Regions from separate parts of the Dietzia sp. WMMA184 genome, predicted to be linked through region 1. Evidence: predicted binding sites of a transcription regulator. Region 1 holds the regulator's gene; each other region holds the start of a gene.

Region 1 (4,958 bases):
CAAGGGGCCCTACCGGGAGTGGACATCCGACACCATCGGCGATCTCCCGCAGTCGGTCACCGGCTCGGTGGACGGGGTCGAGGTGACCGTCTACCCCGCCCTGCGTGTCGGTGGGGACGGCATCCACGTCGTGGCGTGCGCCACGGAGGACGAGCGTCGATCCACCCAGGCGTCAGCGGTGCTCACGCTGGTCTCGGGCGGCCTGGTCTCGACGGCATCGATTCTGCGCGGTCGCCCGGTCCAGCAGCGGCTCGCGCTCACCCAGTACCCGCATGGCGGGATGGAGTCCCTGGTCTCGGATGCGTCGCTCGCCGCGAGTGGGCGGATCATCGCCCGACGTAAGGGCTCACCGGTTCTCACGGTCGCGGAGTTCCAGGATATCCAGGCCACTGCGAGGGCGGAGGTCCCCGGTGCGGTGGCGTCCGCGATCTCGGCGGCGGTTCCCGCGCTGATGGCCGCCCAGTCCGTGTCGGGCCGTTTGGCGGAGGTGCCGGCAGACGTCGCCGACGATGTCCGTCCCTCGCTGGACTTCCTCGTCGGGCGGGGATTCCTCGCCCGCCATCCCTCGGATGTGCTCCCACATCTGGAGCGGCATGTGCGGGCGGTCGGTGTCCGGTTGGACCTCGCGGAGAAGTCTCCCGCCCGGCACGGCGAGCTCACGGCGAAGTTGAGCCGCTCCGAGTCGACCGTCGAGGACGCATGCGCGGCCCTGCGACGGCGGCCGGGCGGGGCGCGGGCGTGCCGGGATCTGCGGTGGATGCTCGCCGAGTACCGGGTGGGGCTGTTCGCGCAGTCACTGGGTACGGCCCGTCCAGTGTCGGCAGAGCGGATCGACAAGGCGGTGGCGTCTGCGCTCGCCCCACGGTCGTCCAGATGACGTTGCGCGGTCAGCGGCTCGCGCGACGCTCTCGGAGGGCGATGATCTCGCGTTCGAAGTCGTCGGCCGAGCTGAACTGCTTGTACACGGATGCAAAACGCAGGTAGGCGACCTCGTCCAGATCCTGCAGAGGGCCCAGGATGGCGAGCCCGATCTCGTGGGCCGGAACCTCGGACACACCGCCGGAGCGCACTGCGTCCTCGACCTGCTGGGCGAGGCGACGGAGAGCGTCCTCGTCGACCGATCGTCCCTGGCACGCGCGGCGGACACCGCGAACGACCTTGTCCCGGCTGAACGCCTCGGTCACCCCGTTCCGCTTGAGAACCGTCAGCAGTGGCGTCTCGAGCGTCGTGAACCGGTGTCCGCACCGGGGGCACTCCCGTCGACGCCGGATCGCCTGTCCCTCGTCGACGGATCGTGAGTCGATCACCCGGGAGTCCTCGTGATGGCATGTCGGGCAGTACATTCCCGTGGGGCCCTTCGTCGACCGGAGTTCACACGTCCCGGATCGTGCCTGACGGAACGCGGGGGTGGCAGACCGCCGCCCGCGGTCCATTCTAGGAGGCCCGCTGCCCGGTCACGCGTAGGCGGGTCCGCCGAGGAAGGCCACTGCGAGAAGCATGATCACGCCGAATGCAATCCCGCACGCCAGCAGTGCCCAGGCCGGCACGTCGTCGACCACCCCGGTGGACACCGGGGCCTCGACGTGGCACGCCCGCGCGCGGTCCGTCGAGACCGGGCGCACGAGTACACGCCGACCGGGGGCGACCGATGTGACGGTGGCCGGACGGGCCGCCACCCGCGGCCGGACGAGGTTCCCCGCACGGGCGGACGTGACGGCCAGCCGATTGCCCTCGGGTCGGACCAGCGTGCGCCGCGGCGCAGGCGTGGGACGCACGAGCACCGACACATCTCTCGGCCGGTCGAGGTGAGCGCCCTGTCCACGATGGTCATCGGGGCAGACCTCGGTCCACCGCACGGCCGGACGTGGGTGGGACTGAAGCTCGACAACGGTCATGGTGGCTCCCTACTCGATACGGTGTGCGATCAGGGTTCGCACACCTGTATGTCTGTCTCAGTACATCTGTTCGAATCCGAACTCCCCTAGAGTTGTATCACGCGACTCCGACACAATCACGATTCGCAGAGGAATTTCTTCGAACACGTGTGTGGCGCAAGGCGGTGGTTGGCACTAGGGTGTAGACAGATCACAGCGTCGAACATCCATTCGCCGAAGGGACCCCACGAGATGCCGAAGCCCGATTTCGAGTCACTGACGGACCGACAGAAGAGCGTTCTCCTGCACATCCACGACACCGTCAAGGAGCGTGGTTATCCGCCGAGCATCCGCGAGATCGGGGACGCGGTCGGCTTACAGTCCACGTCGTCGGTGGCGCATCAACTCCGCACGTTGGAGAAGAAGGGCTTCCTGACGCGGGATCCTCACAAGCCGCGCGCGGTCGACGTCCACGGTGTCCCGGGGCAGAAGTCACGGGGCCGCCGGTCACCTGCGCCGGAGCCCCAGCGTCCGGGAGGCGCGGTCGAACCCGTCTACGTACCCGTCCTCGGCCGGATCGCGGCGGGCGGGCCCATCCTCGCGGAACAGGCCGTCGAGGAGATCTTCCCCCTGCCGGCGGACCTCGTCGGGTCAGGTGATCTGTTCATGCTCAAGGTCGTCGGCGAGTCGATGATCGACGCCGCCATCTGCGATGGCGACTACGTGGTGGTCAGGCGGCAGAACGTCGCGGACAACGGGGAGATCGTCGCCGCCATGATCGACGGGGAGGCCACGGTCAAGACCTTCCGGAACGACTCGAGCGGAGTCTGGTTGTTGCCCCACAATCCGTCGTTCAGCCCGATTCCGGGCGAGCACGCGACGATCCTCGGCAAGGTCGTGACGGTGTTCCGGAAACTCTGAGTCCCGGTTCGAACGACGCGCCGCCCGTCCCCGCAGGGGTCAGGCGGCGCCGTCATGTGGATCGCGGACCGCGAACTCGTCCAGTTCGCCGGCCACGGACGCGGGCAACCGGACCACCAGCCGGGTTCCGTCCTGGGTGTGTTCCTCCTCGACCACCGCGCCCTCGGCGTGGACCCGCGACACCACGTCCCCGCGGGAGTACGGGACGGACAGGGTCAGCTCGGTGTCCCCGGAGGCGACGATCTGGGTGATCCTCTCGAGGAGTTCGTCGACACCCTGCCCGGTGACCGCCGAGACGAACACGGCGTCGGGCAGCGCGTGGTGCAATTCGGTGAGGACCACGGGATCCGCGGCGTCGATCTTGTTGATCACCAGGAGTTCCCGAGGCCGCTCCGCGTTCTGCTCTTCCACCACCTCGTTGATCACCTTGCGCACCGCCTCGATCTGGCGGAGCGGGAAGGCATCCGAACCATCCACCACGTGGAGGAGCAACTCGGAGTCGACGACCTCTTCAAGAGTCGACCTGAAGGCCTCGACCAACTGGGTCGGCAGATGCCTGACGAATCCCACGGTGTCCGTGAAGACGACCGCCCTGCCGTCGGGCAACTCGGCCTTCCTCGTCGTCGGATCGAGGGTGGCGAACAGGGCGTTCTGAACCAGGACGCCGGCTCCGGTGATCCTGTTGAGCAGGCTGGACTTCCCGGCGTTCGTGTATCCGGCGATGGCGATGGACGGCACCGGAGTGGAACGCCGACGGTGCCGTTTGGTGTCCCGGGCCTGCTTCATCCCCTTGATGTCGCGACGCAGACGGGCCATCCGCTCGCGGATCCGGCGCCGATCGGTCTCGATCTTGGTCTCACCCGGGCCGCGAAGACCGACGCCGCCGTTGCTGCCGGCACGGCCGCCCGCCTGGCGGGACAACGACTCGCCCCACCCACGCAGACGGGGCAGCATGTACTCCATCTGGGCGAGCGACACCTGGGCCTTGCCCTCACGGCTGGTGGCGTGCTGCGCGAAGATGTCGAGGATCAGCGCGGTACGGTCGATGACCTTGACATTGACCGCCTTCTCCAGCGCGAGCAGCTGCCCCGGGGTGAGCTCGCCGTCGCAGATGACGGTGTCGGCGCCGGTCGCCGCGATCACGTCCTTGAGGACGCTGACCTTGCCCGACCCGATGTACGTGGCGGCATCGGGCTTGTCGCGGCGCTGGATGAGCGCGTCGCACACCTCCGATCCCGCGGTCTCGGCGAGCTGGGCGAGCTCGTCCATCGCGGCGTCCGCCTGCGCGGCGGACCCTTCGGTCCAGACACCGACGAGCACGACACGTTCGAGTCGGAGCTGGCGGTACTCGGCGTCGTTGACGTCCTGGAGTTCGGTGGAGAGCCCCGCCACCCGGCGCATCGAGGATCTCTCCTCGAGCTGGAATTCACCGATGGATGGATCGAGGTCGCGTGTCGGCCGGTCAGCGGCCGTGTGATCAGTAGTCATTCGGGTTCATCTTCTCACACCGGGCCCCCCGGTGTCCCGTTCGAGACGGTGTGCTACCGACCACGGTGGTAATGACCGTGGGCGACGAGTGTGGACGGCCCTGTGAGCGAGGACCCGGCACCGGTCAGTGATACCTCCACCTCGCCGCCCGGGACCACCACGACGACGTCGCCCGTCGCCTCCCCCGAGTCGGCCAGCGCGGCGACCGCGGTCGCGACGATTCCGGTTCCGCAGGACATGGTCTCCCCTGATCCCCGCTCGTGGACCCGCATGGAGACCCGACCGTCCACCATCGGGGTGGCGATCTCGACATTGACGCCGTCGGGAAAGAAGGCCCGGTCGTACCCGGGGGCCTCCTGCACCCGCAGCCCGGCGAGGTCCGCGGCGTCCAGATCGGGGACCACACAGGCGAGGTGCGGATTGCCCATGTCGACGGCGAGCCCGGCGAACGTCCGGCCACCGACCTCCGCCGACGACAGTCCGAGCAGTCGCGGCTCCCCCATGTCCACCCGCACCACGGCGTCATCACCCGAGTGTGAGAGGACCTCGGCGGGGCGGGCCCCGGACCGCGTGCCCACCGGGATCGAGCCGACCTCCGCTCTCCCGGTCGCGACGAGGGCGTGGGCGAAGACCCGGACCCCGTTGCCGCACATCTCCGCGATGGAGCCATCGGCG
Region 2 (4,958 bases), 430 kb from region 1:
AGTACTGCGTCCCGAGCCGGCGGTAGGTGCAGGGGGTTGCGAAGGTCAAGCCCCAGGGCCGCAGCAACTGACGGCATGACGTCGGCCAGTGAACCGTCAGACGGGTTGGCGGGGATCGCGCTCATCTCCTCACCATCCCCCAAAGACCCGCTCGGAGTGGGGGAAATCCGTGCCCCCAGGAGGTTCGGTTCACTCGGTGCGGCCCTCGTGGTGTCAGAAGGGTGGTGGGTCGATAAGTTCGTCGAGGCGTTCGTGGAGTAGGGCGCGGATGCCTTTTTCGATGTCGCTGTGGTGGGGTTTGTTGCGGGCCCACCAGCGGCTGGCGCTCTCGGGGGTGGCGCTGGCGGGGGTGGCTTTCTCGGGCGTGGCGTCCTCGGCCGCGGCGGCGCTGGAACCGGCGCCGCCTGTGCTCGTGCCGTTCCCGGTGCCCGTCCCGGTGCCGGGGGCGGGTGGGGTGGGGTCAAAGGTGCGGGTGCGTTCGGCCTTGCGGCGTTCGGCGTTGCGGCGTTCGGTGCGGTGGCGGGCCGCGCGGCGCGACCAGAACGTCGGCTCCGCGTCGGCCTGCTCCTCACCGGTGGGCCCGGGGCTGCGACGTTGCTGCCGGGTCCACGCCTCGGTCTCGGCGTGGGCCTGATCACGCCGGTACTCAGCGAGTGGGCCGGAGGGTCGGGTGAGCATGGTCGAACCGTCCGGGGTGCGCACCAGCAGGGTGCCGTCGGGCTGCAGGTCGTAGATCCAGTCCGAGAAGGTCTTGAACCGGTGATGGCGCCGGCACATCGCCGCGAGGTTGGCCTCGATGGTGTGCCCGCCCCGCTGGGGGTCGGCCTGATCGAACGGCACCACATGATCCAGATCACAGGCCTCGGCCGGGATCGCACAGCCGGGGTGGCGGCAGGTGCCATCGCGCAGCCGGATCCGGCGGGCCAACTGGGCGCTGGGCCGGTACTGCAGGGCGGCGCGGGCGTCATCGGCGGCCCCGATGCGCGGGTCGATGGGTTCGAAGGTGGCTCCGTCGCTGGTGGCGAGCATGTCGAGCAGGGCCTGCAGGGCGGCCTGGCCGGTGCGGGTGAACTCCACTCGGGCGCCGCCGGCGTCGCGGGCGGTGTTGCCGGTGACGATGACGGTGACCTTCGGCCGCAACGCCACCCCGGCACCAGGCGCACCGGGCCGGCCGGGGCGGGCGGGGGTGCCGGCCGGGGCGGCGTCGCCGCACACCAGGGACATCAGGGCGTCGGCGCGACGCTCGGCGATCGAGTAGTCCTCGACCTCGCCAGAGCCGCCGGTGCCGGTGTTGGTGCCGGGGTTGGCGGTGTCGGCTTGGGTGTTGGCGGCGGCTTGGGCGTCGGCGTACTTGTGGTCTTTCACGCGTTGGTCGAGGGCCTCGGCCAGGACGGCTGCTTCCTCGGTGGCCAGGATCGCCGAGACGCTGGACATGCCGTCGACGCCCTTGTGGAACCGCACCCCGCGGGTGCGGGCCGCTTCCTGACGGCGCAGGCGGATGCCGTTCGCGTCGTAGCGGGCGATGATCGCGTCGACGTTGCTGCGGATGGCTTTCTCGCCCATGCGCACCCCGCCCTCGATCGCGGCGAGATACTCCTCGACGACCTGCCGCTGCACCGCCTCGAGCACATCGACGTGGACGGTGGCCATCTGCGAGGCCAGGATATTCGCGGCCTGCAGATCCAGCCGCCCCTGCGTCATCGCGGACAGGATCGCCGGATACCGCAGGTGCAGATCGAGGGCGAAGGTGATCATCCGTTCGGCCCGGCCCGTCGAGATCGCCATCGCCGACACCACGTACCCGGCCGCGACATCGATCGGATCGAGTACCGCATGACCGGGCCGACACTCACCGCCGCCCGCACCGGACTCCTCCCGGCGCTGGCATTCGACAAACAACTCGTAACAGGCCACGAACCGGCGCGCCGCCGCACGATTCTCGCCCATCCACCCCTCCCGCGCCGCCGCCCGCAACCCCGACAGCGACACGGGCGCCGCGGAACCGGAGCCGCCACCAGACGGGGACGGACCACCGGCCGAGGAGGGGCCACCGGACGGGGATGGGGACGGGCCACCGGCCGCGGCGTCTGCGTTACCGCCCATGTGCCCCACCCCCTGCCCGTGCGCCGCCTACCAGGTATCGAATCTGTGTTCTATAATACGCACACACATTCGAACAGGCAAGGGTTTGTTCCGCTTCTGGCCTATCCATTGAATTGCAATCACCGATCGCCCATTTCAGCGAAATGTATGATCCACTCTTCTTGATTGCTTGGGGTGGATGCCCCGTAGACCCAAACTCGGAGGCGTTCCATGACCAAGACCATCACCTGTGCCGGAGCCGTGGCCGCCGCGCTCCTCGTCTTCTCTACGGGGGCCGCCGCCGCCCAGACTTCGGAAGCCACCGGCTCCGACTCCCTCCCGGGAGCATCGGAGACCGAGGGGGGCTATCTCGGCGAGGCTGGCGAGCTGCTGCCCGGTTCCGTTACAGGTTCTCTGCCCGGTTACGCCTCCGGACCGCTGGGTTCCACCGCCACCCTCGTGTGCAATCTCGGTTCGGCGGCCGGCGCTGCCGCCAACCTGATGGGCGTGCCGTTGCAGGTTCCGGTGGGAGTCATCTGCATGGTCCTCAACCCGGTCGCCGAGTCGGCGGATGCGCTGCTCGAGGGAGACGTCCAGGGTTCCGTCGGCGCGGTGGTGTCCGGTGTGCCGCTGGTCGGCGCGTCGCTCGAGGATCAGATTGACACCGGGTCCGCCACCGAGTCGGTGGAGGGGTCCGTGGGTGATCGACTGGGTTCTGTCTCCGAAGCCGCGCTGACTCCGGCGAACTGAGGCGGCTTCCGCGCCCCGCGCCCCGCGCCCGGACTCCAACCCCAAGGCCCTGGCTAAGGGGCGGGGTCGATCCGGGTGGTGGGCGTCGGCCTACCTAACGCTGCTGGCGCCCGAAGGCGTGCGGTTCGACGGGCTGCTGTGCCCGGGGTAGGCCCGACACCACGAGTCGGTAGGACTCGGTGACCAGCTCGGAAACCATGTCCGCGGTCAGCGTGCCGCCGGGGTGCAGCGAGATCCAATGCCGCTTGTTCATGTGGTACCCGGGCGTGATGTCGGCGTGCGCATCGCGCAGGGCCATCGAGTCCGACGGCAGTGCCTTGAGGATCACCTGACGCTCGCCGTTGACGACCGCGTGGAACATGAACATCTTCCCGCGGACCTTGAACACATCGAAGTCCGGCCCGAACGGGAACTCCAGAGTCGACGCGGGCAGTTCGCGGGCGCGCATCGCCGCGCACTTCTGGAGTTCCCGTCCGTTCATGCCGTCGACGCTACCGTCGCCGGCTCCGCGCCCGGGCGGGCGGGACGCTGCGGTTCGCCCGGCGTGTCGTCGTCCCGGACCAGCCGGGAGACGAGCGGGTTGGCGAGCGTCCCCGCGAACTGCAATGACCCGGCCTGATCGGTCAGGTCGACCATCTGCCGCGTATTACGCAACTGCAGGCGGTTGAGACACGAGTGCTTGAACCGCGGAGCGAACAGCGCCTCCCAGGTGGGACGGTGCACCTCGCCGTCGTGCACCCGGCCGTCGTAGTCCCCGCCGTCGTGGTCCTCGCCGTTGTGCCCCTCGCCGCCGCGACCCTCGCCGCCGCGACCGCCGCCGGGAGCCAGGGTCTCCAGGCACTGCCGCGTCTCGTCCCAGAACTGATCCGCCTCGAGCACCCCGGCGACGTCGAGGATCGAGGCGAGGTGGCGCAGCACCCCGTCCATGACGTCGGTGTGGACGCTCAGTGCGGCTGTCTCCGCGTCCACCACGTGGCGGATCCGCTCGAGCCCAGAGGGCAGAGGCCGGTCACGCACCACGGCGACCTCCTCGCCGATGTCCTTGAACAGCGCCCGGCGCACGGTGTGGTCGGGGCCCATCACCACGATCACGTTCTCACCGTGCGGCATGAAGACCAGCCCGTGCACGAGCAGGCACCTCGCGACGGGCAGCACGTAGGCGTCGAGCAGCGCCCGGAGCCAGGTGCGGGCGTCCAGGCCCGACCGCTCGAGGTGCTCGACGGCGAGGGACCGCCCGTGCAGGTCCACGTGCAGCATCGAGGTCAGCGTGACGGCACGTTCGCCGGGGGCCAGCCGCGAAACGGGGCTCTCGCGCCACAGGGCCGCGATCATCTTGGTGTGCGGCCCCTCGTCCGAGATCCCGGCCGCGGACGCCCGGTGGTAGGCGTCGCCGGTGTAGCCCACGGCGGCGACCTCCCGCAGGATCTGGAAATCCAGCGCGCGCAACACCGGATCCGAGGCGACGACCCCGGCCACCCAGTCGTTGACGGCCGGGGTGTCGCGCATGTACTTCGGCGACAGGCCGCGGGTGAACCCCATGTTCTGCACGGCGAGGGCGGTCTTGACGTAGCCGCGCTCGGGGTGGGTCACGTCGAAGAAGGTGCGAACGGACTGCTGTGGCCGGTACTCGCTGTCGGATTCGCCCAGGTGGACCAGGTCGTGGCGCGCGAGATCGGGGGCGAACGCCACCGCGACCTCGTGCTGCCACTGCCACGGGTGCACGGGCAGGATGCGGTAGTCGGCGGGGTCGAGGCCCAGCGAGCGCAGCTGGTGGTCGCACCGCATTAGCGCCTCGGTGCCGAACTCGCGCGCGTAGTGGTCGCGCTCGTCGAGGCCCGTGACGGTGGCCAGGTGGCTCAGGCCGCGGCGGGCTGCCAGCCACACCAGGCGGACGGTCGACAGTGCCTCCGGGGTGTACCGGTGACGGTCGTCCAGCCCCAGGCCGATACGGCCGTTGTTGGCGACGAACCCGGGATGCCCCTCGGTCATCGCGCCCTCGACCTCCTGCAGGCCCGCCTCCGCCAGCTGTTGTGCGGGGCGATCGCGGTGATGCAGGCAGAACGCCGCCGAGCCGAGCGTGGCCGCGATCTCCTCCAGGTAGGTCCCCACGAGCGACCCGGGGATCC
Region 3 (4,958 bases), 2.7 Mb from region 1:
TCGAGGCGGTCTACGGCGAGCAGGCGTGGCAGGAGATCGACCTCGTTCCGCGCCTGGACTGGAACGACTACCTGCGCTGGTATCGCGAGGCAGCGGGGATCGAGGTCCGCCACGAGACGCAGGTGACCGCCGTGCACCGCCCCGCCACGGCGGATGGCCCGTTCGTCGTGGAGGTGGCCGCCGCCGGCGGTGCCACCCAGACCGTGACCGCCCGGCGGATCGTGTTCGCCCTCGGCCTCAGCGGCGGCGGCGGACAGCGGGTGCCGGAGATGGTCCGTGCGCTGCCGCGCGAGCGCTGGTTCCACACCGAGGACCCGATCGACTTCGAGGCCCTGCGCGGCCGGCGGGTCGCCGTCCTGGGCGGCGGAGCCTCCGGGTTCGACAACGCCGCCACCGCGCTCGACCACGGCGCCGCGCGAGCGGAGGTGTTCATGCGGCGGGACACCGTCCCGGACTCCAACCCGCTGCGGTGGATGGAGTTCCCCGGCATGCAGGAACGCTTCTACGACCTCGACGATCGCGCGAAGTGGGACTTCACCCTGTTCAGCGGGGGCTTGCCGCAGCCGCCGACCCAGCACACGGTGTGGCGGTGCTTCGCCCATCCCGACTTCGCACTGCGCACAGGCTGTGCCTGGGACTCGGTCGCGGTGGTCGACGACGGCGCGGGCGGGACCGAGCTCGCCATCGTCACCCCCGCCGGCCGGTTCCACGCCGATGTGGTGATCGCCGCGACCGGGTACGAGGTCGACCTGCGACTGCGCCCGGAGCTCGCGGAGTTCGTCGACGACATCGCCCTGTGGGCCGACGTGCACGACTTCGCCGCCGGCCACCCGGCAGGACGCAACCCCTACCTCGGACCGGGTTTCGAGTTCACCGAACGCCGACCGGGCTCCGCGCCCTGGGTGACCAGGCTGCACCACTTCTCGACCGGCGCGCGCACGTCCATGGGCGTCACCGGAAACCAGCTGTCCGGCATCTACGGAGGTGTTGGTCGCATCGCGGGGGCGGTCACCACCGCGATCACTCGCGAGAACTGGGACCGCCTCGCGGACGACTTCGCGGGCTTCGAGTTTCGCGAGGTCCGGTCGATCGGCCCGCACCGCCCCGACGACGGCTGGTACCCGACGAGACCCCGCTACTGACGGCCCCGCCATCAGAACGGCGGCTCATCATCGAACGCCGAGGACCGCGGCTGGTCCTGCTGGGGCCGGTCATCCTGCGGGGGAGCCGAGCGCGGCGGGCGCCCTGACCGGGGTTCCTGTTGACGATGGTGCGCCTGGGCCCGCAGTCTGCTGCGCTCCGCCGCGCGGCGGTGACGCAGGTGGGGGCGCCTCCTCGACGCCGGTGAGCCGCTGCCGGTCCTGCCGGCTTCGGCCGCGTCCTGCTGCCGTCGGCTGGACTCCGGATGCCGCGGCGGGGCGAGCGCGGCCAGCGGTCCACCGGGGGCCGTCGTGATGCGCGTTCCCGGATCCGCCTCCGGGTGATTGGGGCCGTGGAGCCAGACGTAGGTTCCGTCGATGTCCCGGTAGTAAGCCCAGATTCCCTCGGTCTTGAGTCGGTGGTGGAAGCGGCAGAGGGAGCCGAGATCATCGGACGTGGTGTGCCCGCCGCACTCCGGGTTGTCATGGTCGAACGGGATGATGTGGTCGAGGTCGGTCTTCTCGGCCGGCGTCTGGCACCCGGGGAAGACACAGGTGCCGTCGCGGCCCTTGCAGAAGCGTGCCAACGCCTCGGAGGGCGTGTACCGCCGGGCCGCGTAGCAGTCGGGGTCCGCGAGATCTGCCAGTGAGTCGATCCGGCGACGAGCGCTGCGCTCCAGCTGGTCGGCGGTGTGACCGGTGATCGGCCCGTAGCCGGCCAGCGTGAGGCCACGGTTGTCCGGACTGCCGTCGTCGTAGGCGTAGATGGTCACCCGCCGAGCGGCCGCCTGTCCGTCCGGGTCACCGGGGTGTTCGCCGTCGACGTCGGGCAGGCAGGCCCACCCGCGACTCAGCGCCAGTAGGCCCGCGGCACGCAACTCACCGAGAGAACGCGGGTCGTCCTCGGAGGCGGTGCGCGCGAGGGCCTCGATACGGTCGGCGATCTCCACGGCGGTCTCCGCGGTGAGGTGCGCTGTGATGAGGGCCCTGTCGTCGGCCAGCGGCACCATCTCGACGTCCTGGTCCCGCCGCGCCTCCCTCGCCCTGGCGTCGGCCCCGACCGGGTCGCACGCCGAGACGGTCTTGGTGAGCATCTTTCGTAGCGGGCCGAGTCTCGGCGGGTGTGTGCGGCGCCTGGTGGGAGCCAGTGCCTCACTGATCCGCCTGTCGAGTTCGGGCATGAGCTCATCGGAGACCATCGCGGTCTCCTCGGCGATCGTGTGGGCGGCGAGGATGCCGATCCATCCGGTCGCGAGCAGGGCCGCGGTACGGGGGAGCCGCTCGGTCAACTCGACCGCGGTGGTGACCAGACGCGAGGCGCCGTGCCGGGACAACGCCATCGAGGCGCTGACGATCGAGGCGGCGGTCTCCCACGGGTCCCGGTGGCGGTCGCGCTGCCCCGCGACCCGGACGCAATCGTAGGCGAAGGCGACGGTGCGTCCCTCGGCCGCGTTGATCAGGCGTTGGGCGAGATATCCGCGCTGTTGATGTGGATCCCACCGGGCGTAGGCCTCCGGGACGATCACGTCGACGGCGGGACCGGTCGCTGTGGTGAACCCCTTAGGCGGCACGAACGGGTCGGGGGCATCGGGGACGATCGCCGCATGGGAGGCGGAATCATGGGCGTCGGACTTGGAGGTGCTCGTCATGGTTCGACCGTATGTTCTAGGTCTGACATCGTGGGCAGGGAGACTGGATCGAACACGCGAGCGAGTGTCATCTCATTACGGGGAGATGCCCGGCCTCGTCGTCGTCGCTGATCACCGCGGCGCCCGCTGACCTGGGGTGCCCTGCGCACCCTCCGCAGGGCACCGCAGGTAGAGGGCATGCGTGGTGCGGGCGGTCTCGGGGGGGTCCGGGTCCGGGTCCGGCTTCTGGTTCGGTGAAGGGTGTGGCGCCGTGGGCGGTGCACGGTCTTGGGTGCTCTGACCTGGGGTGCCCTGCTCGGCCCCCGCAGGGCGCCCCAGGTCGGCGCGCGAGGGAGGGCGCCGGGGCGGGGATGTCCCAGGGCAGTGAGGTGGGTGGTCGTGGTGGTCGTACTGGTCAGGCGCAGGTCGGGCGGCCCGGTCGCGGTCAACCCGGTCGCGGTCAACCCGGTCGGGCGACGATGAGGCACGCCTCGCCGCCGTCGGGGACGTACCACCGGTGGGGGAGGGTGCCGTTGTACCTCGCGACGTCGCCCGCCTCGAGTCGGGTGAGCGAATCGCCGACCTCGAGCAGGACGGTGCCCCGGGTGATGTAGAGCCATTCCTGGCCGGGGTGTTCGAAGAACCGGCCCGGGACGTGGTTGGTCTCCACGAACTCGAGGAACTGCGTGCCCCCCGGGCCTCCGGGCAGGAGTCGGGTGTGACCGCCGACCGTGCCCTCCGCACGGGTCAGGGTGGCGCCCTCGGTGGAGCGCTGGACGTCGACCCGGTCGGAATGGGCCGGGTCCCGGCCGGAGTCTCCGGGTCCGCCGGTGTCGGAGGCCCCGCCGGCGGTGACCGCGTCGAGGAGGTGGGCCTGGGTGGTGCCGAGGGCGTGGGCGAGACCCTCGAGCGTGGACATGCTGGGCGCCGCCTTACCGCGCTCGATCTGACTGAGGAAGGGCTGCGAGATCCCGGCCTGGTCGGCCACCTCGACGAGCGTCAGTCCGAGTTGGCGGCGGTGGTGCCGGATGCGCGCGCCGAGACGGTCCAGCGAGTCGCCTCGTGCGGTGGTCATGGGGCCTCCCTTGCGGTCGGGTCGGGGCGGGTCGGGGCGGGTTGGGGCGGGTCGGGGTCTGGCGGGGCGGGATCTGGTGGGACGCGGTCTGCCGGGGTCGGTAGTTCGTGCAGGTAGTCGCGTTGGCGCGGAATCGGCGGACACCGGAACCGCGCCGGAACAGCGGGGTAATGCCGCCGAAACACGGGGCCACCACACTCATCATTATTGATCCGATCAATACCCGGGGTCACTATCCCGCTCCGGGGTCGGATGCACAAGTGCCGCACCCGATCAGAAAGCCCGGGCTGCCGAGAGGGGCCGAGTCGGAGGGTCGGCGGGGAACGCACAAGTCGGCAGAGGAGGGGAACGATGGAACCACGACGAGCGGCACAGCGCGATGCACAGCGCGGAGCCGGGGCCGAGCGAGTCGCGCCGCGGCACGTGGACCGGATCGCGGGGGCCCGGCTGCAGGGCGGCCGGGTGGTCGACGTGGACATCGTCGACGGGGTGGTCGTGGCCGTGACGGATGCGGGGACCACCCCGACGCGCGGTGGTCCTACCGGGGGCGAATCGGTGATCGACGCCCGCGGCTACATGGTGCTCACCGCGCCCGCGGAGCCGCACGCCCACCTCGACAAGGCCCTGAGCTGGGGCGCCACGCGGCCGCCGGGCTGCGACCTGGGGGCGGCGATCGACGCGTGGCGGGCCTACGCCGCGACGGTCGACGAGGACGAGATCCACGCCCGCGCCCTCGCTGCAGCGCGCAAGCTCGTGGCCAACGGGACGACCGCGGTGCGCAGCCACGTGGACCTGCACGACGACCACGACCCGCTGCGCGGCGTCCGCGCTCTCGTCCGCGTCCGCGACGAGCTCGCCGGCGTGATGGACCTGCAGATCTCGGTGATGGTCAACGAGGTCGACCCGTCGGACCGGGCCCGCGCCGCGATCGCGGCCGGTGCCGACCTCATCGGCGGGGCCCCACACATCTCGACCGACCCGGTCGCCGAGACAAACCGACTGGTGGACCTCGCCGAAGAGCTGGGCACCGGCATAGACCTGCACGTGGACGAGTTCCTCGACGGCGACCACGCCATGCTCGAGGTGTTCACCGACCGCGTCGCGACCTGGCCGGCG

Evidence for each region. The regulator LexA, encoded in region 1, represses DNA repair genes until DNA is damaged. The targets are predictions, from matches to a motif close to CGAACANNTGTTCG.
Region 2: CK206_RS03970 (HNH endonuclease signature motif containing protein) is a predicted target of LexA. The motif match lies at 2,162-2,175, and genes of this name have one in related genera.
Region 3: CK206_RS14510 (HNH endonuclease signature motif containing protein) is a predicted target of LexA. The motif match lies at 2,793-2,806, and genes of this name have one in related genera.

Annotation. Positions count from the first base shown of each region.
Region 1 is NZ_NXEI01000001.1:423,684-428,641, reverse strand. Features, by position in the region: gene hrpA (ATP-dependent RNA helicase HrpA) at 1-877, shown strand, start outside; gene nrdR (transcriptional regulator NrdR) at 888-1,343, opposite strand; gene CK206_RS01980 (hypothetical protein) at 1,455-1,895, opposite strand; gene lexA (transcriptional repressor LexA) at 2,085-2,795, shown strand; gene hflX (GTPase HflX) at 2,835-4,283, opposite strand; gene dapF (diaminopimelate epimerase) at 4,337-4,958, opposite strand, start outside.
Region 2 is NZ_NXEI01000001.1:850,885-855,842, reverse strand. Features, by position in the region: gene CK206_RS03975 (alkaline phosphatase family protein) at 1-125, opposite strand, end outside; gene CK206_RS03970 (HNH endonuclease signature motif containing protein) at 214-1,947, opposite strand; gene CK206_RS03965 (hypothetical protein) at 2,314-2,832, shown strand; gene CK206_RS03960 (MmcQ/YjbR family DNA-binding protein) at 2,927-3,313, opposite strand; gene CK206_RS03955 (GNAT family N-acetyltransferase) at 3,310-4,958, opposite strand, start outside.
Region 3 is NZ_NXEI01000001.1:3,153,049-3,158,006, forward strand. Features, by position in the region: gene CK206_RS14505 (SidA/IucD/PvdA family monooxygenase) at 1-1,142, shown strand, start outside; gene CK206_RS14510 (HNH endonuclease signature motif containing protein) at 1,154-2,788, opposite strand; gene CK206_RS14515 (helix-turn-helix domain-containing protein) at 3,228-3,842, opposite strand; gene CK206_RS14520 (amidohydrolase family protein) at 4,194-4,958, shown strand, end outside.